3 regions of the Butyrivibrio sp. AE3004 genome follow, and region 1 is predicted to be linked to each of the others. Evidence: predicted binding sites of a transcription regulator. Region 1 holds the regulator's gene; each other region holds the start of a gene.

Region 1 (5,648 bases):
ACTTCATTGAAAAAAGAAGTCCCGGGTTCGAAAAAAGACAAAATTACAGCGTCTGTAAAAGTTAAAAATTCAGGTCTTGTACCGGCAACACAGACAATGCAGTTATATTTAAGAGATATTTCTGCCAGCAGAGTACGTCCCCAAATGGAACTTAAGGGATTTAAGAAAGTAAGACTGTTCCCTGGGGAAGAGGCAGAGGTAGCTTTTGAAATAAATGAGGAAATGCTTCGCTTCTGGACGATAGATAATGTGTATGACAGTGAAAAAGGAAAATTCAAAGTATTTATAGGTGTCGACTCAGCGACGGAGAATGAAGCGGACTTTGTACTTGAATAAGTACAGACATATAAAGTACATGGCATTTGCTCAATATATTTATTCGTGATAATCTAATGTGTGCCCGTAAAAATTTTGGGGCACACATTATTTTTGGAGTGATTTTATGATTTTAAATTGTCACGACTTATCAAAGTCATTTGATGGAAAAGATATTTTAAAGGGTGTTACTTTTCATATTGAAGATAATGAAAAAGCAGCCATAGTTGGAATAAACGGGGCAGGAAAAACTACACTTATCCGAATGCTGATAGGCGAGCTTACACCTGATACCGGTACGGTTACTCTTTCTAAAGATACAACCGTTGGTTATCTTGCTCAGAATCAGAACATTGACAGTGCTCACAGTATTTATGAAGAGCTTAGGGAAATGAAGCGTGATGTCATTGATCTGGAAAAGGAAATCAGAAGAGCTGAAGAGGAGATGAACGTTTTAAGAGGCGATGAACTTGATAAACTCATGGAACGTTATGCTCAGATGAATCATGATTTTCAGTTAAAGAATGGATATGCTTGGGAAAGCGAAGTTGTTGGAGTAGCTAAGGGACTTGGCTTTTCAGAGGAGGAATTTGATAAGAGGATTTCCACTCTTTCCGGCGGACAGAAAACAAGAGTCGCTCTTGGAAAATTGTTATTACAAAGTCCGGATCTGATCATTCTGGATGAGCCGACAAACCATCTGGATATGAATTCCATTAAATGGCTTGAGGGCTATCTTATGAACTATAAGGGTGCGGTTCTAATAGTTTCACACGATAGATATTTCCTTGACAGAATAGCCGGGAAGGTTATTGAAATAGATCAGACAAGCGCAGATGTTTACATCGGAAACTATACTGCATATGCAAAAAAACGTGAGCAGATAAGAGCTGCAAAGCTCAAGGCATACCTTAACCAACAGGCTGAGATAAAGCATCAGGAAGAAGTTATTGAAAAATTAAAACAGTTTAACAGAGAAAAAAGTATCAAGAGAGCTGAAAGCAGAGAGAAGATGCTTGATAAGATAGAGCGTCTCGAAAAGCCTTCGGAAATTCGCGATGATATGAGAATAACGTTAACGCCTTCATGTATAAGCGGAAATGACGTAATGCATGTGGATTCCATATCGAAATCCTTTGGAAGTGAGAAGCTGTTTGAGAACATTAGCTTTGATGTAAAGCGCGGTGAAAAGGTTGCTATTATCGGCGATAACGGAACAGGAAAGACAACCATGCTTAAGATAATAAATGGCATGGAATCTTTGGATGACGGTGAGATAACTCTGGGAGTAAAAGTACATATTGGTTACTATGACCAGGAACATCAGGTTCTTCATGATGAAAAAACTTTATTTGAAGAACTGTCAGATGCATATCCTACTATGAATAATACAGAGATTCGAAACACACTTGCCGCATTTTTGTTTACCGGAGATGATGTGTTTAAAAGAATAGGTGATCTGTCAGGCGGTGAGAAGGGCAGAGTTTCACTTGCAAAGCTTATGCTTTCAGATGCGAATTTTCTGATTCTTGATGAGCCTACAAACCATTTGGATATAACCAGTAAGGAAATTCTTGAGGATGCTATAAGCGGCTATGAAGGTACGGTACTTTATGTCAGCCACGACAGATATTTTATTAATAAAACAGCTACAAGAATACTTGACCTGACTCACGGTAGATTGATTAATTATTTGGGTAATTACGATTATTACATGGAACACTGTGAGGAACAGACAAACAGGGTGCTCACTGAAAGCGGTAATGCTTCAAGCTTTGGAAGGGGAATAGATATGAATGCTTCCGAAGCTGCGCAGGGTAGCTCTTTCGGTAAGCTTGCAGGCGCTTCCAAGACGGCTCCATCTGATAATGGAAGTACGGGAGCTGCAGACTGGAAAGCACAAAAAGAAGAAGCTGCCAGAAAACGTAAACAGGAAGCTGCAATAAAAAAATGTGAAGATGAGATTGCAAAACTGGAGGAAAGAAATGAAAAGATTAATGAAGAACTTCTGGACCCTTCTGTTGCAACGGATCTTGCAAAAGTACGAAAGCTATCCGATGAACTGACCGCTAATGAGGAAAGACTTGGCATTCTTTATGATGAATGGGCAACACTAAGTGAATAAATACCATTGATTTACATGAAATATCAGGATAAAAAGTCCCGGACATATATAATCTTTCAACTTTAAAAGAACTCTGTTTGTAAATTGAAAGATTATATATGTCCGGGATTTTGATGTTCCGGATTTCTTCGAGCGTCTAACGAGTCTTTCCTGAATTATATATCAGGCAAAAGCATCAAAAGATCCGCCGCTTTGTCCATAGGAATAACCGCTAAGATCACGCCCATAACCAACTGTAGCACTGCCAAACTTAGATGCAATCTGGTTAAATTGCTGATTGACCTTTAATGATTCTTCCTTACCATCAGTGCTTGCGACTTCTCCAACCTTCACTTCCTGTGCATTTGGGTATACAACGGGAGCAACTGTTGCAATGTCGCCCACAGCCTTATGCTTATCATAGACATCTGAAACAGGTGCCTGATTTGATAAAGACATATTCATAGGCTGTGCCTGGTAGACGTTATATCCGCCTAATCCGCCAATAGACATTCCCATAATTTTATGACCTCATATACTTAAAAAACGACATAGTCACATACTTGTATTATAAAGGGTAATTAGAAATTATTTATAAATTTGTTATTAAAGAAAAAACAAATTCACTTATAGTCGAAAGTTATTTTATCAGTAAATATCTATGCTGAAAGAATTTTTTTACTTCAAAAAATAAAAGCAAAACCTTATTGTGTATTCATTTGTCTACATTGACTATATTTTAACAGATAGTATAATTATAATATCCGGATTTTTAGAGCAAAATATTAAAAGCGCAATATATTCGGAGAAATACATGGTTGGAGGAAACATGGCGAGAAAAGAAATTTCTCAGGCGGTTATAAGTCGTCTGCCACGATATTTCAGATATCTCGGAGAACTCAAGGATCAGGGAATTACCCGCATATCTTCTCAGGAGCTCAGCGATATCATGAAGGTAACTGCTTCTCAGATAAGACAGGACTTTAATAACTTTGGAGGCTTTGGGCAGCAAGGTTATGGATACAATGTAGAATATCTTTATGAAGAGATAGGAAAAATATTAGGGCTTGGTAGAGAGCACACACTTATTATCATAGGTGCGGGACATTTGGGGCAGGCGTTATCAGGTTATAATAATTTTTTTAACAGAGGTTTTATTTTTAAAGGTGCATTTGATCTAAATCCGGATCTTCACGGAAAGAAGATTCGTGATATAGAGATAAGGCCCATAGAGGAGATCGAAAGTTTTGTAAGGGAAAACAAAATTGAGATAGCTGTTCTTACAATCCCGAAGGATCAGGCTGTTCCAATGGCTGATAAACTTGTAAAATGCGGTATTAAAGCAATTTGGAATTTTGCACACGTAGATCTTGAAGTTCCACCGTATGTACAGGTTGAAAATGTTCATCTTTCGGATTCACTTATGAAGCTGTCTTACAGTATTGACAGATATGAAAGTTCCCACAAAAAGTAAGAATCGGTTTCAGACCGGTAGAAGACAGCTAAAACCATGCGTTTACAGATGAGAGCATGAGGATTCCGATATGGCCAAGAGCGACAATAATTATTCCGATGCACTTATTGGAAAGGATGTGCCTATCCTTTTCAAAGATGAAAAATGGCAACAGCTTTTTACACTAAGCCCCAAGACCGCAAAAATTAAAGGGATTGAGGCTGAGCTTATTAAGCTTGTTGCAAAGCAGGAAGAAATAAGAGAGAAGATTAAAGACATAAAACGTCTTAAAAAGAAGCTTCTTGGAGAAATTGTTGTTTTAAGGGATGACGCTGACAAAAATCCAAAACAAAGAAAAAAGCTTGAAGCCGAAATGGATGACCACACGAGGCTGATCAAGGAATGTAATGAGAAAATAGAAGGCTGTGAGGATGAAATGCTTGGCCTTCCCAGGGAAATATACCAGGTTAACTATCAGCTCATGGTTGAAACTATGGAGCTATTTTACAAAAGGATACATGACAATACAGTTGAAATAACTGCGATTGATGAATGGGTATCCCAGGTAAGGGTCCAGCTAAAAAAGAATATTATACGGATGCAGGAAAAGGAGATAGAAAATTTTAACGTTTATTCATATATGCACAATATATTTGGCCCTGAAGTTATAGACCTGTTTGACTTAAAATACGATCCGGAAAGAAGGCACCCTATTGTAAAGCCGGGAATGGAAGAACGTGATGGGATAATATATGACGAAGAAAAATTTACCGATAGTTGATAAAAACTCAAGATATGTAGTAAGCGCTGCCGAAATGAAGAGATGTGATCAGGCTACGATAGATCACTTTGGAATCCCTCAGGATGTTCTGATGGAAAGGGCGGCGCTTTCTATATGCAAATATGTAAAAAAGTCATTGCCCGCAGGCGGACGAGTGCTGATATTTGCAGGAAGCGGAAATAACGGTGGTGACGGAATAGCTGCTGCAAGAATTCTGCATCAGGATGATATTCCTGTTGTTCTTGTGCTTGTCAACCACAAGCTGAATGAAAAAGCAGCTTCTTCAAAGAGAACAAAAGCATGTGAACAGCAGCTGAAAATTGCCCTGTCTTACGGTGTTACAGTGATTGATTTTGATGCTTCAAGTATAAATAACGAGATTAAAAGAAGTTCGGTAATTGTTGATGCCATGCTTGGTATAGGTTGCACAAGAGATCTTGAAGGTGACTACAAATCTGCAGTATGTGAGATTAACTACTCGAAGGAGGATTTTGATGAAAAAGCACCTCACGTAATTTCTGCAGATATACCTACAGGGATAAATGCAGATACAGGTCAGGTTCAGGGACATGCAATCTGTGCTGATGAAACTGTTACCTTCGGCTTTCTGAAAATGGGCTGTGCTTTTTATCCAGGGGCTGCTCATTCCGGAGAGATTCATATTGTAAATATAGGAATTACCGATGATGGATTTCTTAATGAACCTCCAAGGTTCAAATATATAGATATACCTGATGTTTCCGAAATGGCTAAGCTTTTACTTCCGAAAAGAAATCCGGCAGGTAACAAAGGATCTTTCGGAAAAGTTCTTATTGCCGCAGGGTCAAAGAGAATAAGCGGAGCATGTATTATGGCCGCAGAGAGCTGCCTGAGAAGCGGCGCTGGAATGGTGCGTGTCTTTACTGAAAAGACAAATCTTTCTGCGGTTCAAACACTTCTTCCAGAGGCAATGACAGATATATATTGCGAGGAAGACTTTGATACAAATGAAAGCG
Region 2 (5,648 bases), 960 kb from region 1:
ATCCGTCTAAGAGCGAGGGGCTTCTGCAAAAATATGCGGATTCTGTTATAAATGAAAAGCCTGTTAATACAGCAGCAGCTTACAGCGGAGTCAGGGAGAAGTTCTGTATGTGTCTTGCAGGCTTTGGAGGGGCAAGACCTTCGGAAGGTCTTGTTGCTGAACTTACGGCATTTTGTGACGGAGCTGTTATCTGCGGCGATGAAGCGGGAGTTATTCATCCGTTTGAAGGAGATAACGTCATTCTTCCAAAGGCTTTTTCCGAAGTTGCCATAGGTACGTCGGGACATGAAGAGCCTGAGGATATGAAGCAGTTAAAAACTGACCTTGCAAGATTTTTAAATCAACGTCGCAAATAGTATTGACTCAGATATGTTTCTTTTGATATTGTAGACAAAGGCAAAGGCGCCGTTCCATATAGGGGAAGTGCCTTTGCCTTTTTTCTTATAAAAATACAGTTGAGCAGAATACTTACAGTGAGATGGTATCGAGCTTTTTATGTAGTTATTCAGCTAAAGAAAATGGGCATAATGTAAAGAATTAAACCGGCGTCTTAAAGACACATAGAAAAGACGCAGAAAAGAGGACAAATGGGAAAGCTTACCAAGAAGGATATTTTCAGGATTGTCAACGAAGAGGATGTCGCATTCATAAGGCTTCAGTTCTGTGATATTTTCGGAACTCCGAAGAATATCGCTATCACAGCGGGCCAGCTTGAGAGCGCACTTAATAATGAATGTATGTTTGACGGCTCTGCGATAGAAGGATTTACGGGTATGGAGGGTGAAAGCTCACAGGAAACTTTAAGCGAGATGTATCTGTATCCTGACCTGGACAGTTTTCAGATATATCCCTGGAGACCACAGAGCGGAAAAGTTGCGAGAATGTTCTGTGATGTCTACACTGCGGACAGAAAGCCTTTTTCCGGCGATCCCAGAAGTATTCTGAAAAGAGTACTAAGTGATGCCAAGGAAATGGGAATGACCTTCAAGGCTGATCCGGAGCTTGAGTTTTTTCTGTTTGATCTTGATGATGAAGGGCAGCCGACTACGGAGACTCATGAGAATGCAGGGTATTTTGACCTCGCACCTGCAGACCAGGGTGAGAACGTAAGACGAGACATTATTATGAATCTTGAGGAGCTTGATTTTAATATAACTTCATCCCACCATGAGATTTCTCCGGCCCAGCATGAAATAGATTTTACAGAAGATGATGCTGAAAGAATGGCAGATATGATCATGACCTTTAAGATGACGGTCAAGACAATTGCCAAGAGGCACGGCCTCTATGCGACATTTATGCCAAAGCCCAAAGAAGGTGTAAACGGTTCCGGTATGCACATAAATATTTTGTGTGAGGATGAGGATGGTAACGACCTTTTTTCTGAGAATGGCAATCTGTCTGATATGGCGAAGGAGTTTATTGCCGGAATCCTGGATCACATCTGTGGAATGACGCTGGTTACAAATCCGGGAGTTAATTCCTATAAGCGTCTTGTACCCGGGTACGATGCTCCTGTTAATGTTTCCTGGTCTGCATCCTCAGCAAATAGGAGTGCTCTCATAAGAATTCCTTCCATGTCCGGTAAAAATGCGAGAATAGAGCTTAGAAATCCTGATGCAACCTGTAACCCGTATCTTGCGATCGCACTCATCCTTGCAGCAGGAATGGATGGAATAAAGAGAGGGCTTACACCTCCCGCTGAGCTAAAAATGAATCTGAAAAACAAAACAGATGATGAGCTAAGAAAAACAAAGCTTTCGACTCTTCCCGAAACTCTGGGTGAGGCGATAGAAAGCTATCAGAAGGATAAATTTGTCAGAAAGGTTCTGGGGGATGCGGTTTTCAACAGGTACCTTGACGCAAAGAGAAAAGAATGGAAAAACTTCCGCACATGCGTTACGCAGTGGGAAATCAAAGAATATCTGAACAAGCAGTAAGATAAAGGAAGTAACAGGTTGCAGAATATTATCGTGGCATTCGCAAAGCAGGAGGATGCGCAGAATTTTAAAAGCATATTGATGCGTGGCGGTTTTGAACCTGCCTACGTATGCCTGACCGGAGCTCAGGTTCTTTCAGCTATGGAGAACCTGGGAAACGGTGTGGTAATCTGCGGCTATCGCCTGGGTGATATGCTCTGCACCGAGCTTTCAGAGGATATGCCGGAGTATTTTAAGATGCTCCTTATTGCCAGCAAAGCAAAGGCTGACGACCTTGATCTTTACGGAAAAGAAAATGTAGTTTATCTGCCAACACCCTTGAAGAAGGATGATCTGTTTTCTACCCTCACGATGATGATAGAGGGCGCTGCAATTCGCCGAAAAAAGGTGAAGGAAAAAAGGCGCTTTAGAAGCAGTGAGGATCAAAAAGTTATCGACAGGGCAAAAGCCATACTTATGGAGCGTCATAATATGACTGAGCCTGAAGCCCACAAATATCTTCAGAAATGTTCCATGGATTCCGGAACATCACTCCTTGAAACAGCTGAAATGCTTTTGGCTTTTAAGTAATCACTTAGCGAGGTATTTTCGAGCTTAGTGTACTACTTAGTTCTGGCGAGCGGATGCGAGAGCAGAACTTCCGAAATTTCTTTTATATATATAATGCATAACCAAGGCATATGGTGTGATATAATATATCTATATTTAGCGGAAAACGGAGGGCGGTTATGAATAACAGAGTTTTTCACGTAGATCACCAGATTGCCAGCAAGAATGTAGATGATTCGGCTACCGAATGGACCAGAGTCGTTCAGTACGATGAGATTAATGGGTATGAGCGATTATCCGGCGGAAAGCTTATGAGCTGGATTGACCAGGTTGCAGGTACGGTTGCGTTGAGGCATGCCGGGACGCCTGTCACGACAGCAGCTATCGACAATATGCAATTTAAACAGTCGATAAAGCTTAATGATATAGTGGTTGTTCGCGGTCACATTACCCATGTTGGACGTACTGCTATGGAGATTCGTGTCGACACTTATGTTGAAGATCTCCACACAGGTATGAGACATGTTGTGAACAGAGCATATGTTACTGAAGTATGCATTGATGAAGAGGGTAAGCCAACAACGGTTCCTTATGGTTTAAATGTCCGCACTGAGGTCGAGAGAGCTGAGTGGCAGGGCGCTGAAAGGAGAATAGAGCTTCGTGCACAGAGGAGAAGAGAGGGATTCTGAGTATTGAATTTATTTTTGAAAAAAGACTTCCACTCCTACACTAAAAAGTGTAAAATGGTTTCCTGCGTAGTTTTTTTTCTGCGCAGGAAATTTTGCGTATTATAAGAAAAAAATAATTTTTGTTTTCGAGGGGAGATTACTAAAGAGGGATCAGAAAACAAAATGGAAAACTATGAAGTTAAATATCATCAGCAAAAAAGGCTGATAGATCAGCTTATGCATGCTCTTGCCAGGGTGGCCGATGAAAATGGTAAATATACGAAGGAACATTCTGAGAGAGTCGCACTGTACTCAATGGAAATTGCGAGAAGTATGGGAAAAAGTCGCAAGGAGCAGTACGAGATATATCAGATGGGGCTTCTGCATGATATCGGAAAAATAGGGATTCCCGATTCAATAACCGCTAAACCGGAAGGTCTTCAGGATGATGAATACAGTCTTATGAAACAGCATCCTATGATAGGCGCCAGGATTCTTCAGAATATTACGGAGATTCCGGGGCTTGCTGTGGGCGCCAGATGGCATCACGAGAGATATGACGGAAGCGGATATCCGGATGGGCTTATAGGCAATGCCATTCCTGAAGAAGCACGTATTATAGGCTGTGCAGATGCATATGATGCGATGAGCTCCGAGAGGAATTATTCCGGAGTTATGAAACAGCAGAAGGTAAGAGAAGAAATTGAACGCGGAAAGGGAACTCAGTTTGATCCGAAGATAGCTGACATTCTTCTTCAAATGATAGATGATGACAAAAATTACGTTATGAACTCAGAGGTTCCGACTTATATTATTGAGGAATATTTTTCCAGATTGGAATGAGGAAAAATTCATAGTCAATTGTTATTCTTAATTCCTGCAAGAGTGTAAAAAAATTTAAGCAGAGAAGAATAATTCAATTTTTGAGTTCGATTGAAAAGCATGACACATCGTGGTAAAATTTTAACGATGTGCCATGTTTTTTATTAATTGTGGCTCAATATAAATTTGTTTATATAACCCAGGAGGTACACTGATGAGTAAGAGTTTCGACGATATTCTTGCAAAGTTAAAGACAGCCAGCACTAAGAAGCTTGCAGTAGCTTGTGCACAGGATGAGCCTGTTCTTGAGGCTGTTAAGCTGGCAAAGGAGCGCGGCATCGCAGATGCTATTCTTGTAGGCGATAAGGAAGAAATTGAGAAGATTGCTGCAGGTATGGGCATGGATCTTTCACAGTTCGAAATTATCGATGAGAAGGATACAGTAGAGGCTGCAACTAAGGCAGTATCACTTGTTCATGATGGCAAGGCTGATATTTATATGAAGGGACAGCTTGATTCCAAGACATTCCTTAAGTCTGTTTTGAATAAGGAAGTTGGACTTCGTACAGGTCGTCCTCTTTCTCATGTATGTGTGTTTGAGATTCCCGGCATTGACCGTCTTCTTTTCCTTACAGACGTTGCTTTCATGCCTTATCCCACTCTTGAAGATAAAAAGGTTATCATTGAATATACAGTAAATGTTGCAAGAGCTTGTGGCGTTGAGTGTCCTAAGGTTGCTCCTCTTGCAGCTGTTGAAGTTGTAAATGACAAGATGCCCGTAACTGTTGAGGCTGCTGAGCTTACACGTCTCAATGAGGCAGGTGAGATTAAGAACTGCATCGTTGACGGACCTCTTTCAATGGATCTTGCAATCGATCCTTCTGCGGCAGAACACAAGGCAGGCGCTAAGGACCGTAAGATTGTAGGTGACGCAGATATCCTTCTTTTCCCTGATATTCATGCAGGTAACCTTACATACAAGACAATCGTTCGTCTTGCTACAGTTAAGAACGGTAACATCCTTACAGGAACCAAGGCTCCCGTAATTCTTACATCACGTTCTGATTCTGTTGAGGTTAAGCTCAACTCTATCGCACTTGCAGCAGTAGTAGCAGAAGAGAAGAATTTATAATAAGGGAAAAAGGAGAGAAAACCATGATCAAAAGTTTAATTATCAATCCGGGTTCCACATCAACAAAGCTTGGTATTTTCGAGGATGAGACACTTAAAATGGATGAGACACTCCGCCATCCCACAGAGGAGATTGCAAAGTATGATCACATCACTGATCAGCTTGGCTGGAGAAAGGAACTCATTCTTAACTTCCTCAAAGAGTCAAATGTAGACGTAAAGTCTTTCAATGTTATTGTAGGCCGCGGCGGACTTGTTAAGCCCATCCCCGGTGGTACATACGAGGTTAATGATGCTCTTCTTAAGGACCTCAAGGCAGGTGTTCAGGGTGAACACGCAAGTAACCTTGGCGGACTTCTTGCAAAGGAAATCGCTGACGAGATCGGTGTTCCTTCCTACATCGTAGATCCTGTTGTTGTAGACGAGCTCTGCGATGAAGCAAGAGTTTCAGGTCTTCCTGAGCTTCCCAGAGTATCAATTTTCCATGCACTCAATCAGAAGGCTGTTGCCAGAAGATTTGCAAAGGAAAACAACAAGA
Region 3 (5,648 bases), 1.8 Mb from region 1:
CTTTTCCTGGCAGTACTTCCATGTGCTTAACTACTTTATCTTTTTCCACCTTGCGGGAACTGTCTTTCCTTCATCTTTATGAATATGCTACTTATTTTTATTGTAATCCATATTATTTTTATTCTATATTTTCTTTATACAAATAGTTTCATATTTCCGGGTTAAACGAATATTTTTAGATGATACATACCAAGCTGCTGTATTTGTTGTTACTTGATTATGCTAAGCATTCTCGGACGATATCAGTATCATTTATCACATTATCTATCAGGTAAAACAATACTGACTTTCCTTTCCCCATTTTGCAAAATATTGACACCTTGAATATTTCTTCCATCATTAATATAATGGCCTATACTATTTATAAGTTCTTTTGTAAACACTTCTCCAGGTACAATTAATGGTATACCCGGTGGATATAAATTAACAAACTCTCCGGATATTCTTCCTGTTGCAAGTGAAATATCCAATTCTTCCCGTGTTGAATCCCATGCTTTATAGATTGGAAGCAGTGCTTTAGGATAATTGTCACTTACTGTAAATTCCTTACATATATTCTCACTCGTACTATTATTTACATCTTTATTATTTATTTTAAAATTCAGCTTATTATCTATTTCATTTATTGCCTTAATAAGCCGATCAATTCCGTCATCAGAATCATATCCTGTAATGATCAATAACACATAATCATCACCTGCCATCTCAGGCTGCAAATCATAATCTAAACGAAGTATATCATATATCTGTTGTCCCGTAATAGCTCTGTTTCTCACGAAAACAAGCACCTTACATGGATCCTTTATACAATCTTCTCCCGGAATAAAAAGATAATTACAATTAATTGTTTCTCTTAGAATTCTCTTCTTATATTCAATTAACCTTCCAAATATCTCATCTCCTCTATCTAAAATATCATTTATACATGAATCAATAGATGACATTAAGACATACGATGGACTACTTGATTGATAAATTCTAAGAAACCTTCTTAGCATTTCTCTATTTATCAGGTTTCCCTGAACATGAATTAAAGCTGTCTGTGTCATTGACGCCAGAGTCTTATGAACACTATGTATAATAATATCTGCACATTGTGTAATTGCATTTTCGGGTAAATCTTTAAATAATCCAAAATGTGCTCCATGTGCAGCATCAACTATCAATGGTATACTAAACCTATGACATACTTCAGATATTTCTCGAATGTTTGAACATATTCCGTCATAAGTCGGAGAAGTAATAAATACAGCTTCAATACTATTATCTTTCTCTAATTCCGCTTTTACACACTCTGGATCAATTCCTCCCCATACAAATGAAGTATTATCTAGCCTAAGCATTACCGGTTTCAAATAGCTAAGTTCCAGTCTTCTTATATAAGCTGCATGATATAATGCTTTATGCGAATTTCTACCTGCCAGAAGCTTTCCACCTGCCGGTATAGCAGCAGAGATAGCAGCTAAAATACCTGATGTACTACCATTTACCAATAAATGTGTTTCACCTACTCCATATAATCTGCTTGCCTTTTTTTCGATATCTAGCAAAATGCCTTCAGCGTCATGAAGATTATCAAAACCATCTATCTCAGTTATATCTATATCCATATATCCAGCCATACTTCCGGCACAAGGATTTCTCTTATGTCCAGGCATATGAAAAGGGTATAATTTGCTTCTATTTAATTTCTCTAACTCTTTTTTTAAAGATTCCATATTCTTAAGCCTCTATATATTTTTTTAAACGTCTTCTTTACATTCTTATTTTATATTTTCTCATAATATTCTCATTTCATGTATCATCTTTACATTTTAATTTATGTATTCTTCTTATATTCTAATTTTGTGCATCCTCTTTACATTCTAATTTATGTATTCTTCTTATATTCTAATTTTGTGCATCCTCTTTACATTCTAAATTTATGTATTCTACTTATATTCTTATTTTATGCATCCTCTTTTCATTTTAATTTATGTATTCTACTTATATTCTTATTTTATGCATCCTCTTTACATTCTTATTTATGCATTCTACGTATATTCTTATTTCCGCATCCTTTTTATATTCTTAATTTTTTTATTAAATTACTGATCTAAATAATCACTATAATTTCAACATTTATATTTTTTGTTTTTATATACTATTTGTTTTTCTCAGTTATTTTGAAATAACAATAATTTTTTATATTTGCATTTATACTATTGTTATCCAAAGAAAAACATAAATAACTATTTTATTATCATCTAAAAAAGAATTATCTATTTCTCTTAGTCTGCCTTTGTTCAATTACAATATTTTCACTATAAAAATTGTTGTAGTAATCTTATTATATTAAGATTATATAATTATATTGTAATTATCTAGCAAAAGCTCTAATAAATCTATTTTTTCATAATATAAACATTTATCTGCATATAATTTTTAATTATTTGTAAATTTTCTATATTACAAGTTATTTTTCTAACAAAATATTGTATAATGTAGTGTATGAGCGTTTAGCTGATGTTTTATCAGACAATCAGCTATCATAATAGAAAAAGAAAAGGAGTTTAAGAAATGGCAGAAATCAATTTAACACAGTATGGCATTACAGGCACAACTGAGATTGTTCACAACCCTTCATACGAGCTTTTATATGAAGAAGAGATGAAGTCTGATCTCACAGGTTATGAAAAAGGTCAGGAAACAGAGCTTGGTGCTGTTAACGTTATGACAGGTATTTATACAGGACGTTCTCCTAAAGACAAGTATATCGTAATGGATGATAACTCAAAGGATACTGTATGGTGGACATCTGATGAGTACAAAAACGACAACCATCCTATGACAGAAGATACTTGGAATACTGTTAAGGAAATCGCTAAGAAAGAGCTTTGCGATAAGAGACTTTTTGTTGTAGATGCTTTCTGCGGTGCTAACAAAGATTCTCGCATGGCTGTACGTTTCATCGTTGAAGTTGCTTGGCAGGCACACTTTATAAAGAATATGTTCATTCAGCCTACAGTTGCTGAGCTTGCTGATTTCACACCTGATTTCGTTGTTTATAACGCTTCAAAGGCAAAGGTTGAAAACTATAAAGATCTTGGTCTCAACTCTGAGACATGTGTTGCATTCAACATCACAAGTCGTGAGCAGGTTATCATCAATACTTGGTATGGCGGTGAAATGAAGAAGGGTATGTTCTCCATGATGAACTATTATCTTCCTCTTAAGGGCATGGCTTCCATGCACTGCTCTGCTAACACAGATATGGAAGGTAAAAATACTGCTATCTTCTTTGGTCTTTCCGGAACAGGTAAGACAACACTTTCAACTGATCCTAAGAGACTTCTCATCGGTGATGATGAACATGGTTGGGATGATAATGGTGTATTCAACTTCGAGGGTGGATGCTACGCAAAGGTAATCGGCCTTGATAAGGACGCCGAGCCTGATATCTACAATGCTATCAAGAGAAACGCTCTTCTCGAGAACGTTACTGTTGCAGCTGATGGTAAGATTGATTTTGAAGATAAGAGTGTAACAGAGAATACTCGTGTATCTTATCCTATCGATCATATTGAAAACATCGTTTCTAAGGTTAACAAGATTTCTGCAGGTCCTGATGCTAAGAATGTTATCTTCCTTTCAGCTGATGCATTTGGTGTTCTTCCTCCTGTATCAATCCTTACACCTGAGCAGACCCAGTATTATTTCCTTTCAGGTTTCACAGCTAAGCTTGCTGGTACAGAACGTGGTATAACAGAACCCACACCTACATTCTCTGCTTGCTTCGGTCAGGCATTCCTTGAGCTTCATCCTACAAAGTATGGTGAAGAACTTGTTAAGAAGATGCAGAAGTCAGGTGCTAAGGCATACCTTGTTAACACCGGTTGGAATGGAACTGGTAAGAGAATCTCTATCAAGGATACTCGCGGTATCATTGATGCTATTCTTAATGGTGATGTAAACAAAGCAGAAACAAAGAAGATCCCGATCTTCGATTTCGAAGTTCCTACATCTCTTCCTGGTGTTGATCCTGCAATCCTTGATCCTCGTGATACATATGCTGATGCTTCTGAATGGGAAGCAAAGGCTAAGGATCTTGCTGATAGATTCACAAAGAACTTCAAGAAATACGAAGGTAATGACGCTGGTAAAGCTCTCGTAGCTGCTGGTCCTCAGCTTTAATAAATCAATATCTTAATAATTAAAGGGTGGTCAAACGACCACCCTTTTTTCTGCTTAATCCATAATAAAAGAGCCTAACTCTCTAGTCAGACCCTCATAACGCTTGGCAAACCCTCAAAAAAGCTTGATTAGCTATATTTATTGCTTCATAGATATTTTTATTATATCTTATGTATTCGAAATGTCTCTGTAATAATCTATTATACTATACGAAATTTGCTCACAATTAAATTATGGTAAATCAATATAATGAGCTTTCACTTTTGCTTTATGAATCCCAAATGTTTCCATTGTTGAACAATATTTATCTGCTAATGTTACAATCCAGGCTTCTCTGCAAAGAGGAGGAACAATTGTAAGCGGCCACATATGTTTCTTTATTATGTCTTTTTCTCTGGGAGTAAGTATAAAATCTCTACTTGCATTTTTCAGTGCTGTTCCAGGGTGAAAGAAACCATGTAATTTAGGGTGAACGTTTCCCTTATCCTTGCCATCCTTATGCCAATCATATAGAAAATAATCATGCAACAAAGCTCCTCTTACAAGCTCACGCTCATTGCACTTTGCATTCAAAAATCTATTGATCCTAAGAGCTCTTTCTGCCACGTTAATACTGTGTTCATATACGGACATATCACCATGTTGAATAAAACCATGTGACTTTCTAAATGTATGTGAAGAAAGTATTGCTTCTCCATGCTTACGAAGAGATGCTTTTATCTTTTTATGATTTTCAATTCTTTTTTCTAAATTCATTGATCATCCCCGCCTTTATATTAATCCAAGACTTATTTTACGCATCTTTTTATTGTTTAGCAATTACATATATAAAGAATTATATAAAGAACAATCTAATATTTCATTTTTTTATAAGTCATTTGTTTTTATGTTTCTAAATTGGGAAATTAATTAAAAAGATGCCTAGACTCGGAATCGAACCAAGGACACGAGGATTTTCAGTCCTCTGCTCTACCAACTGAGCTATCTAGGCAAACTTGAGTAGCGGGGACAGGATTTGAACCTATGACCTTCGGGTTATGAGCCCGACGAGCTTCCAGACTGCTCCACCCCGCGATATTTAATTGAATGGATGGCGGTGGATTCGAACCACCGAAGCAATTTGCAGCAGATTTACAGTCTGTCCCCTTTGGCCACTCGGGAAGCCATCCAAATAAAAGAGCCGATGAGCGGACTCGAACCGTTAACCTGCTGATTACAAATCAGCTGCTCTGCCAATTGAGCCACATCGGCTTATTTCTGAAAACACCTTTTCAGAAATGATGGGGCCTATAGGGCTCGAACCTATGACCCTCTGCTTGTAAGGCAGATGCTCTCCCAGCTGAGCTAAGACCCCATATTAACAAATATTAGATAATGAGCGACCCGAAGGGGGTTCGAACCCCTGACCTCCGCCGTGACAGGGCGGCGCTCTAACCAGCTGAGCCACCGGGCCAAACAGTTGTACCTTCAAAACC

Evidence for each region. Region 1 encodes Rex, which represses fermentation and respiration genes when NADH is low (regulators of the CRP and FNR family bind a similar motif). Its sites were predicted from a motif close to ATTGTTAANTANTTAACAAT; they were not measured.
Region 2: ptb (phosphate butyryltransferase) is a predicted target of Rex. The motif match lies at 4,109-4,128, and genes of this name have one in related genera.
Region 3: pckA (phosphoenolpyruvate carboxykinase (ATP)) is a predicted target of Rex. The motif match lies at 2,421-2,440, and genes of this name have one in related genera.

What each region holds. Positions count from the first base shown of each region.
Region 1 covers NZ_JNLQ01000002.1:1,393,690-1,399,337, forward strand. Annotated here, with positions in the region: gene bglX (beta-glucosidase BglX) at 1-336, shown strand, start outside; gene abc-f (ribosomal protection-like ABC-F family protein) at 443-2,440, shown strand; gene BV60_RS0109185 (hypothetical protein) at 2,603-2,938, opposite strand; gene BV60_RS0109190 (redox-sensing transcriptional repressor Rex) at 3,249-3,893, shown strand; gene BV60_RS0109195 (hypothetical protein) at 3,964-4,653, shown strand; gene BV60_RS0109200 (bifunctional ADP-dependent NAD(P)H-hydrate dehydratase/NAD(P)H-hydrate epimerase) at 4,625-5,648, shown strand, end outside.
Region 2 covers NZ_JNLQ01000002.1:430,623-436,270, forward strand. Annotated here, with positions in the region: gene BV60_RS0104875 (hypothetical protein) at 1-356, shown strand, start outside; gene glnA (type I glutamate--ammonia ligase) at 588-1,940, shown strand; gene BV60_RS0104885 (ANTAR domain-containing response regulator) at 1,959-2,510, shown strand; gene BV60_RS0104890 (acyl-CoA thioesterase) at 2,669-3,178, shown strand; gene BV60_RS0104895 (HD-GYP domain-containing protein) at 3,341-4,000, shown strand; gene ptb (phosphate butyryltransferase) at 4,194-5,111, shown strand; gene buk (butyrate kinase) at 5,135-5,648, shown strand, end outside.
Region 3 covers NZ_JNLQ01000002.1:3,225,232-3,230,879, forward strand. Annotated here, with positions in the region: gene BV60_RS0116820 (aminotransferase class I/II-fold pyridoxal phosphate-dependent enzyme) at 261-1,718, opposite strand; gene pckA (phosphoenolpyruvate carboxykinase (ATP)) at 2,560-4,173, shown strand; gene BV60_RS0116830 (HD domain-containing protein) at 4,405-4,929, opposite strand; tRNA gene BV60_RS0116835 (tRNA-Phe) at 5,092-5,164, opposite strand; tRNA gene BV60_RS0116840 (tRNA-Met) at 5,174-5,247, opposite strand; tRNA gene BV60_RS0116845 (tRNA-Tyr) at 5,261-5,342, opposite strand; tRNA gene BV60_RS0116850 (tRNA-Thr) at 5,352-5,424, opposite strand; tRNA gene BV60_RS0116855 (tRNA-Val) at 5,455-5,527, opposite strand; tRNA gene BV60_RS0116860 (tRNA-Asp) at 5,553-5,626, opposite strand.